Regions from separate parts of the Brenneria rubrifaciens genome, predicted to be linked through region 2. Evidence: predicted binding sites of a transcription regulator. Region 2 holds the regulator's gene; the other holds the start of a gene.
What was found. Region 2 encodes PurR, which represses purine synthesis genes. Its sites were predicted from a motif close to CANGCAAACGTTTGCNTG; they were not measured.

Region 1 (5,598 bases), 1.2 Mb from region 2:
ACCGCGTCATAACCCGTCAGTTGCACCAGCCAGCCGGACAGCTGTTCGATCATCTGCCGATAGCCAAGCGCCTGCTCCGGCGGGCAAAACGGATGCAGTTCCGCAAACTCCGGCCAGGTAATCGGCAGCATTTCCGCCGCCGCATTAAGCTTCATAGTACAAGAGCCTAGCGGGATCATCGCCTGATTGAGCGCCAGATCTTTACGCTCCAGACGATGCAGATAGCGCATCATCTCAGTTTCACTGTGATAACGATTGAAAACCGGGTGCGACAAAATCACATCGTCACGCAACAGCGTTGATGGAATGGACGCGGCATGCTGATTGAGCGCCGTATCCAGCACCTCAATATCCAGCCCGTGCGCGTCGCCCAACAGTACGGCAAACAGCGCCAGCACATCTTCGCGTGTGGTGGTTTCGTCCAGCGTAATGCCGATCGCGCCATCCAGATCGTCTCTCAGGTTAATGCCAAAACTCAGCGCCCGGCTGAGCGTCGTCGTCTTATCCGCGACATCGACGGTCAGGGTATCAAACCAGGTTCGGTGGCGCAGCGTCATGCCGCCCTGACGTAAGCCGAGCGCCAGAATATCCGTCAGGCGATGAATACGTCCGGCAATACGTTTCAGACCTTCCCGGCCGTGGAAAACGGCATACAGACCGGCGATATTGGCCAGCAGCACCTGTGAGGTGCAAATATTGGAGTTGGCTTTTTCGCGGCGGATATGCTGCTCGCGCGTCTGCATCGCCATACGCAGTGCGGTGTCCCCTGCGGCGTCTCGCGACACGCCGATAATTCGGCCCGGCATCGCGCGTTTATGCTCATCACGGCAGGCGAAAAATGCGGCGTGCGGACCGCCGTATCCCATCGGCACGCCAAAGCGCTGGGCGGAGCCGAAAACGATATCCGCCCCTTGCTTGCCCGGTGCGCTCAGCAACACCAGCGCCATGATATCGGCCGCCACGCAGCTAACGACTTTACGATTTTTCAATTCCGCCATCAGGCTGCCATAGTCGTGCAGTTCGCCGGTGGTGCCCGCCGGTTGCAATAGCACGCCGAACACGGCGTCATCATTCAACGCCGCTTCCGCTTTTCCCACCACCACCTCAAAACCAAACGTCCGGGCCCGCGTGCGCACCACATCCAGCGTTTGCGGGTGGACATCGTCCGCCACAAAGAAGCGGTTAGCCTGTTTCAGCTTACTGATACGCTTTGCCATCGCCATCGCTTCCGCGGCGGCGGTCGCTTCATCCAGCAGCGAAGCCGACGCCAGTGCCAGCCCGGTCAAATCCTGCGTCACCTGCTGAAAATTCAGCAAGGCTTCCAGACGCCCTTGCGACACTTCCGGCTGATACGGCGTATAAGCCGTGTACCAGCCAGGGTTTTCCAGCACATTACGCAGGATCACCGGCGGCATCAGCACCGCGCTGTATCCCATGCCGATAAAGCTTTTATAGCGCTGATTACGGCTGGCAATCGCCTTCAGCTCAGCCAGCGCCTGATGCTCTGTTACCGCTTCTCCCACCGCAGGCGGGCTGGGCAGTTGAATATCAGCCGGCACAATTTGCCGGATCAACGCCTCCAATGAAGCCGCGCCGACCACAGACAGCATGTGCTGCTGTTGACTGGCGGAAGGACCGATATGGCGTTCAACGAAAGCGCCGTCATGTTCAAGTTGGCTGAGAGTCTGAGTCATTACGGAAATTTCCTGCGTAATACATGCTTTTGCCCCGGCTTATCGCCGGGCAAGGGAATAAAAAACGCCGGGAGCGTTTTTCAACGTCGCTCGCGACGGCCCGAAAAGGGGGGCAGGCAGGATAGCCCGCCATAAAAAACGCCCTGGCTCAGCAGAAACCAGAGCGATGTCATTACTCGTCTTCTTCAAGCGTGGCCTGATAGCTTTCCGCATCCAGCAGGTCATTCAAATCAGACTCGTCAGACGATCTGATCCGAAACAGCCAGCCATCGGTATAGGGCGCGCTGTTTACCAGTTCAGGGGCGTTTTCCAGCTCTTCATTGACTTCGATAATCTCGCCGCTAATCGGCGTGTAAATATCGGAAGCCGCTTTTACCGACTCGGCAACGGCGCAATCATCACCCGCCGCGACGATGGCGCCCACTTCCGGCAGATCAATAAACACCATATCGCCCAACAACGACTGCGCGTAGTCAGTAATCCCCACACTGTAAATTCCTTCGCCTTCAGACAGCACCCACTCATGCGAAGCGGTATATTTTAATTCTGCTGGTACATCGCTCATTGCCACCTTCTCCTTAACCTTCAAAAATTAATAATGAACAATCGGTTTTCCGGCACGGACGAAACCGGGTTGGGTGACATGCACAGGCAGTTCGCGGTTGCGGATCTGGACGATGGCCTGTTTGCCAATGCCCACAGGCACACGCGCCAGCGCAATGCTCAACCCAAGGGTAGGTGAAAACGATCCGCTGGTAATGACGCCCTCCTGCATCACACCCTCACTATCAGTAAAGCGCACAGGCAATTCATTACGCAATACGCCTTTTTCAGTCATCACCAATCCAACTAATTGCTCGCCCCGAGTTTCACGCTGTTTTTCCAGTGCTTCGCGGCCGATAAACTGGCGATCCTGCGGTTGCCAGGCGATGGTCCACCCCATGTTGGCGGCAAGCGGGGACACGCCTTCATCCATATCCTGGCCGTAGAGGTTCATCCCCGCTTCCAGCCGCAGCGTATCGCGGGCGCCTAATCCACAGGGCTTGACCCCCACTGACAACAGTTGTTGCCAGAAGCTCGCCGCCTGTGCCTGCGGCAGCGCAATTTCGTAACCGGCTTCGCCAGTGTATCCCGTGGTGGCAATGAAAAAGTCACTCGCCTGAGCGCCGAAAAATGGCTTCATCGCGGCAATCTGTTCAATCCCGGCAGCATCCAGCGAATAGCAATCTTTGAGCACAGCCCGGACTTTTTCCTGTGCGGTCGGCCCCTGAACGGCAATGAGCGCCAGATCGTCACGCTCGCGAATGTCGATGGCGAACGGTTTGGCGTGCTCGGTGATCCAGGCCAGATCTTTTTCCCGCGTGGCGGAGTTCACCACCAGCCGGAAATACGTTTCCGTCAGGAAATACACGATCAGATCGTCGATCACGCCACCGGACGCATTCAACATGCCGGTATACAGCGCCTTGCCCGGTTGAGTGAGTTTGGCAACGTCATTCGCCAGCAGGTAGCGCAGAAACTCGCGCGTTCCGACGCCGTGCAAATCCACAATCGTCATGTGGGACACATCGAACATGCCGGCATCACGGCGCACGATGTGGTGTTCGTCCAACTGAGAGCCGTAATGCAGCGGCATCATCCAGCCGTGAAAATCAACCATTTTGGCGCCATCGGCCAGATGCTGCTGATACAACGGAGTCTGCTTTGCCATCTTTTCCCTCTATTCAGAGCACTGCGTTCAGGAGATCGAAACTCGTCACGCAAACGTTACCTTGCTACTGAACTTACCATCGAAGCGCCGGCTAAACCACACCCGTAAACATAAGTTAAACTATATAGAAAGCTTAAAAAGGCGATTTAAAAAACATAAAAGCACAAGAATAAAAATTCTATTTTTAAAAAAATAAAGCATAAAAATCCTATAAATTAGAGTTAATCATCAATTAATGATATTTAAACTGAATAAAATAGATAATCACACCGGTGTGGTTTTGCAATTCGGATTAGTTAAAATAATGATAAAATCATACTGAAATTAGATTATTTCACTCAAACGCCAGTCGGCTGCGCTGGTTGAGCTACTAGGGTATTTTCTCGTCAATCCGTTGCATCAAATAGGGGAAAAAAGGCTTTGAGGATAAGCGCAGCAGCGTATCCAGATCGACCACCAGCACTGAACGCTCCCTGCGGGCTGTAATCACCCCCAGCGGCAAACCAAACTTCCGGGGATTTTGCGAGAAACATCCGTACGGGGAATCCGTATCCGGGAATGGCAATGCCACATGCGATAACGAGTAAACATCCGGGGGATAATCCATGCCCAAATCGCGGGTGTTCTCCTGTTTCATTCCCGCATCAACATCAAACGCGAGGGCATGAGCGCTGTCAGGGGCCGCATTGGTGATCACCGTGGTGTCATAATGGCGCGGCGCGGGGGGAAGCCACTGGTTCACCGCGCCGTTGGCGGAATCACGCAGCAGCGGCCCAAAATTGATCGTACGATTGACATCAAACAGCACCAGTTGGCTGCCGTTGGCAGGCAGTAGATTATAAAACGCCGAAATGACCGCCCGGGTACTGACGGTAAAATCCATCACCGACTGAAACGTCAGTACCGGCGGTAGCGCCGCCAGTGCCTGACTCTGCGCCTTGCGGGTCAGTTGACGTTGCAGTTGGTGCGTGAATAGCCATGACTGACGTGCGCCGTTCACCGAAAACGAATTATATTTGAACGGGTTGAATTCGGGCAAAACCCCCAGCCACCCTGGTTTGGCAAACGCCGGGAAGATGGCGGGCAACCCCGCCAGACCAGCAAAACGCGCGTAGCGGGTGATACCAATCATCGGGGAAATCAGTATCAGTTGATCAGGTCGAATCAACGTCGCGTCGTCCAGCGAATCCAGCGCATATTTCAGGGCCAGCGCCCCGCCATTGGAAAAACCCACAATATGCAGCGGCAGGATGTTCCCGGAAGCCGAAGTGATATGGCACTGAGCTTCCCGAACCGCCAGACGCGTCGCTGCCAGCCAATCCCGCCAGTGCACATCCGTCAACGCGGCAGGCACCGTGCCGTGTGCCGGCGAACCGATCCCCACCGCCACAAAACCGCGCTGACGATAACGCTCAGCGACATGCCGCAGGCTATAAGGTGAATCGGTCATCCATGCAAAAACACCACCGCCCCTTTGGGCGCGCCGTCGGGCATCAGTTCATAAGAACGGTTCCAGTCATGCAGAAAGTTGCCGGGATAAACCGGACTACCGGAAAAATAGCGATTGATTGGCCGTTTTTCATCCGCGTCCAGCGCCTGCGTCACATTCTGGTTTACCTGCCGGAAATGGCCTTCTTCTGCCCGCAAATACGCCGTCCAGTCAGCGTTATTCAGCTATTCCACTGAAAGTTCATTGGGAATATAGGTGTGCCAGGGAACCAGTGCGGGACCACGCTGGGTATCATAAATACGAATAGCCAGCAGCGTTATCGCCACCACGACAAGAATAATGATACCCCGCCTAATCGCCCGTCAGACAGATTTGCTTGCTATATCAATTTTCCGTTTCGAGTCCCTGCGAGAGTAGACTTTTATCGCGCTCCCGCTAACACTAAGGAAAGCTTAATCATATCAACAAGGCACCGGGTGATACTGTCAGGAGAACCGACGGCGCAGGCAGGCGCTCGCGTTTTCTCATACCGTGTTCAGCGTACAACTCGGGCATTTCTCCACGCCGGGAATACGATAACGCTGGCAGCAACTGCGACGTTGAATCACCCCTCCCCGAGGGATTACCGTGCGGTATAAAGGATTCTCGCGACCGTCCAGCAGCGTACGGGAAAAGAACAGTTCGTTTTTCAAATGAATAATCTCGTCAGCGGGCAGCAGCGCCGCTATCGTTCCCAAAAACCA
Region 2 (5,598 bases):
GTGCTGCACAAAGGTTTTATCGGTATTGACGGGATCAGCCTGACGATTGGCGAGGTCACCCGCAGCCGTTTTTGTGTGCATTTGATCCCGGAAACGCTTAACCGTACCACGCTGGGGCAGAAGCGGCTGGGACATCGCGTGAATATTGAAATCGACCCGCAAACTCAGGCGGTGGTGGATACCGTAGAGCGCGTGTTAGCCAGCCAACAGACGCCCGTGTCCGCCAGCGAAGCGTAACGGTATTTCACCAGCCGTTGGGAGGGGCTTTCCGGCGGCTTTCAGCAGACAGGACTAGCGCGGAACGCGTAATCCCCCTTCAACGCCATTTGAACTGAAAAGTATCTGCCAGAGCTGGAGATTCCGTGCCCGGAAAGCGCCTGCGCAGGCATTCAGATAGTAACCGAACATACGGCGGAAACGTGCGGAATAACGTGAGGCAAGATAAGGCCAGCTTTGCTGGAAGCGCTCATGCCACGCCATCAATGTGCGGTCGTAATCGGCGCCGAAATTATGCCAGTCTTCCATTACCAAGTAGGACTCGCTGGCCTGTGCAATATGACGCACGGAAGGAAGACAGCCATTGGGGAAAATATATTTGTCCGTCCAGGGATCGAGCTGCGAGTTGGTTTGATTCGCGCCGATGGTGTGCAGCAGAAACAGACCGTCAGGCTTGAGATTCTGACTGACGACGCGAAAATAGGCGTCATAATTGCGCGGACCGACATGTTCAAACATCCCGACAGACACGACGCGATCAAACTCATGGGTGAGGTCGCGGTAATCCTGTAGCAGAATGGTGACGTCCAGATCTTTGCAGCGCTGCTGAGCCAACTTTTGCTGTTCGCGGGAAATTGTCACGCCGCAAACGGATACGCCATAACGACGGGCGGCAAATTCCGCCAATCCACCCCAGCCACAACCGATATCCAGCAGCGTCATTCCAGGTCTGAGCTGGAGTTTTTCGCAGATCATTTGCAGTTTGTCTTCCTGTGCCTGCTCCAGCGTTGCCGCTTTTTTCCAGTAAGCGCAGGAATACTGCATGTAGGGATCGAGCATCAGTGAAAACAGATCGTTGCCCAAATCATAGTGCTCTTCACCAACAATCCACGCGCGTCTCCTGGATTGCAGGTTCATCAAACGAGATGCGGCGATGTGTAAGATGTCTCTCAGGTGGCGGGGCAGTTTTTTATCAAGTTTGGCGAGCAGCACGCGATGGAAAAACATATCCAACTGGTCGCACTCCCACCAGCCATCCATATAGCTTTCACCCAGCCCTAATGAGCCTTCGCGCAACACGCGTTTAAAGAATTCTGGATTTTTCACTGTGATATCAAATGGACGCGAACCATTGATTTTGATATCCGCCATACTCAGCATTTCATGCACTATGTGGAACCAGGATGCGTTATGGCTATCCAGTTCCTCTATATATGATGAACTCATAACCTCTCCCTACCTTGGGGTCGATAACGCGCCGCAAGGAAAACATAGACAATATTCACCCACGTTTGATACCAGTGGTAAATACTTATCGCCTATTCTCTGAATCGTCAGAGAAAAATGAAGAAGAAAAGCCGGTACGCAGCTACGTAGGGGCACTCATCATTGAGATAAATTCCGCAGCATCCGTTTGCGCGCAAAATTAAGGATAGTTGAAGAAAGCAAAATGCAGTTTTTGTAAAAATCGTATTCAGTTTATGACTGCTTCAGCCTGGGGACAAGTATAAATTGGCTGAAGCAGTGTCACGGAAAGGACGGCGGATGCCTGAGAGAAGACATTATCCGATATCAGGCGTGATGAGGGCGATCGCAGAAAGGGCCATCAACCACGGAACGGCGCTCAATCAGCGTCGGGTGGACTTCGATAACCTGTGCGTCCTCCCGTTTGCTGGTGATACGGTCGAGCAGCATTGAGAATGCGGATTGTCCCAGACGCTCTTTAGGCTGGTGGATCGTGGTCAGCGCCGGCGTGAAAAAGCGGGCATGGCGAACATTATCGTAGCCAATGACCGAGATATCCTGCGGGACACGCAACCCCAACTCGTCCGCCGCGCAGATCGCGCCCATCGCCATGATGTCGCCACCGCAGAAAACGGCGGTTGGGCGATGCTTCCGCGCCAGAATCTGATGCATTGCTTTATAGCCGGATTCCGGCTCGAAATCGCCCTGAACGATCCACGCGTCACGCACAGGAATATCCGCGTCTTTCAGTGCCTTCAAAAACCCCAGATAGCGGCCGCTGCCGGTGTTACGCTCCTGACTGCCGGGAATGGCGCCGATGTCCCGGTGGCCGCGTTGGATGAGGTAACGGCCTGCCATATAGCCGCCTTCAAAGGCATTATCAATGACGGTATCGGTAAAATCACTGTGCGCCTGTCCCCAATCCATGACCACCATCGGAATACTGCGATAGTCTTTCAACATGGTGAGTAATGCGGGAGGATACTCCGCACACATTACCAGCAGGCCGTCCACGCGCTTTTGGGCCAACATGGAAAGATAGGCGCGCTGTTTGTCGAGGTTGTTGTGTGAATTACACAGAATTAGCGTATAACCTTTGGCATAGCAGCTGTTTTCCACCGATTCGATAATCTCGGCAAAATAGGGCGCTTCACTTGACGTTGCCAACAGCCCGATGGACTTGGTGTGATTGACTTTTAGACTGCGGGCGACAGCGCTGGGTGAATAATGTAACTCTTTAATCGCCGCACTCACGGCTGCCCTGGTTTCTTCGGCGACGAAACGTGTTTTATTAATCACGTGCGATACGGTGGTGGTGGAAACGCCCGCTCGTTTTGCCACATCTTTGATCGTTGCCATCTAAAAATGACTCCTGACTTACCTGTTACCGTCGTAGGTAGTGTTAATCGTTTGCCTGCGTGTGAAGTTCTTCTTCCCGGCGAAAAAACCGGATTCAGTAGAGAGTGCCGAATATTATACCTGAGGGGAACAAGGTTGACGTTTCGACCAGGACGCAGCGCTACCCTGAGCCGCGGATTTTGTCCGATTTGCCACGAAAGGGGAAGCAGTAATTTATACTATTAGTGCGGCATAGGAACGAGATTTTTCATTCAACTTATGGAAGAATCGGCAGAGTTATCGGGTTGTGGTTTTAAACTATCGTTTGATGTTGAATCCCCAATCAAGGACACGCCTTTCTTCTCATCATTTGCCGTCATAGATAAAGGAGAGACTTATGGATACAGATCTTAAATTGTCATTACTGACAACCGTTGCTGCGCTCGCCATGATCATGGTATTCAGCTTTATCGCCGTATTGAACTGATTGGCGCTTACCTGCTCACTTGTTTCGCCGGTGCGTCTGTTTAAACGCGTTTTGGCGACTCAAAGCGTGTCTGAGTACAGACAGGGAGAAGGGGGGCGAGAGATAAATTCTTAGAACGTGACCTTTATTTTGTCTCTGTATTAAGTGGCAAAAAACAAAGCCACACAAAAAATGGCGTTTTTTTGTCGCTACGGCCCTCGGTACAATATAATTGAATAGATCGCGCTGTAATGGCTCATCTGACAGAGGCCCGTGGTTAATGCATCTGATGTTAGCCATCTTATTAAGGTTTGAGGAAGCAAGAGAATGACGACAACGACAATTGAAAAGATTCAGCGTCAGATCGCTGAAAACCCGATTCTGCTGTATATGAAAGGTTCTCCTAAATTGCCGAGTTGCGGCTTCTCTGCACAGGCAGTACAGGCGTTGTCAGCATGTGGCGAACGTTTTGCCTATGTCGATATCTTACAGAATCCAGATATTCGCGCCGAATTGCCCAAATACGCCAACTGGCCGACTTTCCCACAGTTGTGGGTGGATGGGGAACTGGTCGGCGGCTGTGACATAGTGATAGAAATGTATCAGCGTGGCGAATTACAGCAACTGATTAAAGAAACGGCTGAGAAACACAAGTCTCAGCCGGAAGATCGGGAATAAAACCAACGGGTGCATCGTGCACCCGTTTTTTGCCTAGCTTGCTTTAGACTCTGCTTCTGAGGCATTCTCATCAACGACTACAGGCCATCCCCCCAGACGTTTCCAGCGATTCACCAGCTCACAAAACAGCAACGCGGTTTGATGAGTATCATAGAGCGCCGAGTGCGCTTGGCTTGAGTCAAACTCGATACCGGCGGTAATACAGGCTTTGGCCAACACCGTCTGCCCCAACACCAACCCGCTTAATGCGGCCGTATCGAAGGTGGCGAAAGGGTGGAATGGGTTGCGCTTCAGGCTACAACGCTCGGCCGCCGCCATCATAAAACTATGATCGAATGTTGCATTGTGCGCGACGATTATCGCCCGGTTGCAACCCTGATCTTTTATCCCTTTGCGCACCACTTTGAAAATTTCATGCAAGGCGTCATATTCTCTGACCGCGCCGCGTAAGGGGTTGCTGGGATCAATGCCATTGAATGCCAGCGCAGCAGGTTCCAGAATGGCGCCTTCAAAGGGCTCGACATGGAAATGTAATGTTTCATCCGGCTGCAACCACCCATCCGTGTCCATTTTTAATGTTACTGCAGCAACTTCCAGCAAGGCGTCGGTTTTGGCATTGAACCCAGCGGTTTCGACGTCAACCACTACCGGGTAAAACCCACGGAAACGGCTACTCAGGGCGTTCAGGTCATTTTTATCAGCCATTATTCTCTTAATCTTTAGCAAAATGCAGCGGGCATTATGGCAAATTTTGGCGGGAGATGCAGTACACCCTGTTTATTCGACGCGACGGCGCTCGTCGCAGCGGTAAAGGGCGAAGAGGAAGAAAAGCAGGTGCCGTTTTGACACCCGCCGTCCTATTAGCGGCCAATACCCTGGCCGACGTGTGAATCCTCGATCAATTCGATTTTATAGCCATCAGGATCTTCAACAAAGGCAATAATCGTGGTGCCGCCTTTGACCGGGCCCGCTTCACGAGTAACATTGCCACCGGCCTGCCGGATGCGCTCGCAGGTTGCTGCCACATCATCGACACCCAGTGCGATATGGCCGAAGGCGTTCCCCTGATCGTATTGCTGAACGCCCCAGTTGTAGGTTAATTCAATGACCGCGCTTTCACTCTCCTCGGCATAACCGACAAAGGCCAGCGTATATTTATATTCGGTGTTTTCGCTGGTACGCAGCAGACGCATACCTAATACATGGGTATAAAAGTCGATAGCGCGTTGTAAATCACCAACACGCAGCATGGTGTGAAGTAAGCGCATAATTTCCTCGATTGACTACTGTGATTACTATTGGGTAATGAGCACAAATAGAAAAGAAGTATAGCGTTGCTGGTCAGTTGAGTCCAAACCCTCGATCGCAAAGAGAAGTGACGATAAACATGTCGTTAAGTGAATTATGTGTTAAAACATTCGCTGGCAGGCGCGTAGGCGGCGTCTATCAGTTGGTAAACATTGACGCCGAAGCAGGAAAAACGTTCGAGATAACAATGACTACGTGATTATTTTCATCGTTACTGATTGCCGGGGCTTGCCAGCAGAAGCGAACGAGGCTTCAATAAAAGAGTTGTAGAAGGAGGTTAAGTGCCAGAGCAACTTGAACTCTTTGCTATCCCAAACCCTTGTCTTGGCGTTTGTCAGTCTGATGAT

Region 1: the regulator PurR is predicted to act here: its motif matches at 3,452-3,469, upstream of gcvT (glycine cleavage system aminomethyltransferase GcvT).

The regions. Positions count from the first base shown of each region.
Region 1 covers NZ_CP034035.1:528,281-533,878, reverse strand. The annotation lists gene gcvP (aminomethyl-transferring glycine dehydrogenase) at 1-1,694, opposite strand, end outside; gene gcvH (glycine cleavage system protein GcvH) at 1,867-2,259, opposite strand; gene gcvT (glycine cleavage system aminomethyltransferase GcvT) at 2,287-3,405, opposite strand; partial or broken gene EH207_RS02570 (alpha/beta hydrolase) at 3,776-5,079, opposite strand; gene fhuF (siderophore-iron reductase FhuF) at 5,380-5,598, opposite strand, start outside.
Region 2 covers NZ_CP034035.1:1,689,709-1,695,306, forward strand. The annotation lists gene EH207_RS07865 (riboflavin synthase subunit alpha) at 1-237, shown strand, start outside; gene cfa (cyclopropane fatty acyl phospholipid synthase) at 292-1,443, opposite strand; gene purR (HTH-type transcriptional repressor PurR) at 1,789-2,820, opposite strand; gene cydH (cytochrome bd-I oxidase subunit CydH) at 3,197-3,286, shown strand; gene EH207_RS07885 (Grx4 family monothiol glutaredoxin) at 3,593-3,943, shown strand; gene rnt (ribonuclease T) at 3,977-4,648, opposite strand; gene gloA (lactoylglutathione lyase) at 4,804-5,211, opposite strand; gene EH207_RS07900 (DUF1289 domain-containing protein) at 5,533-5,598, shown strand, end outside.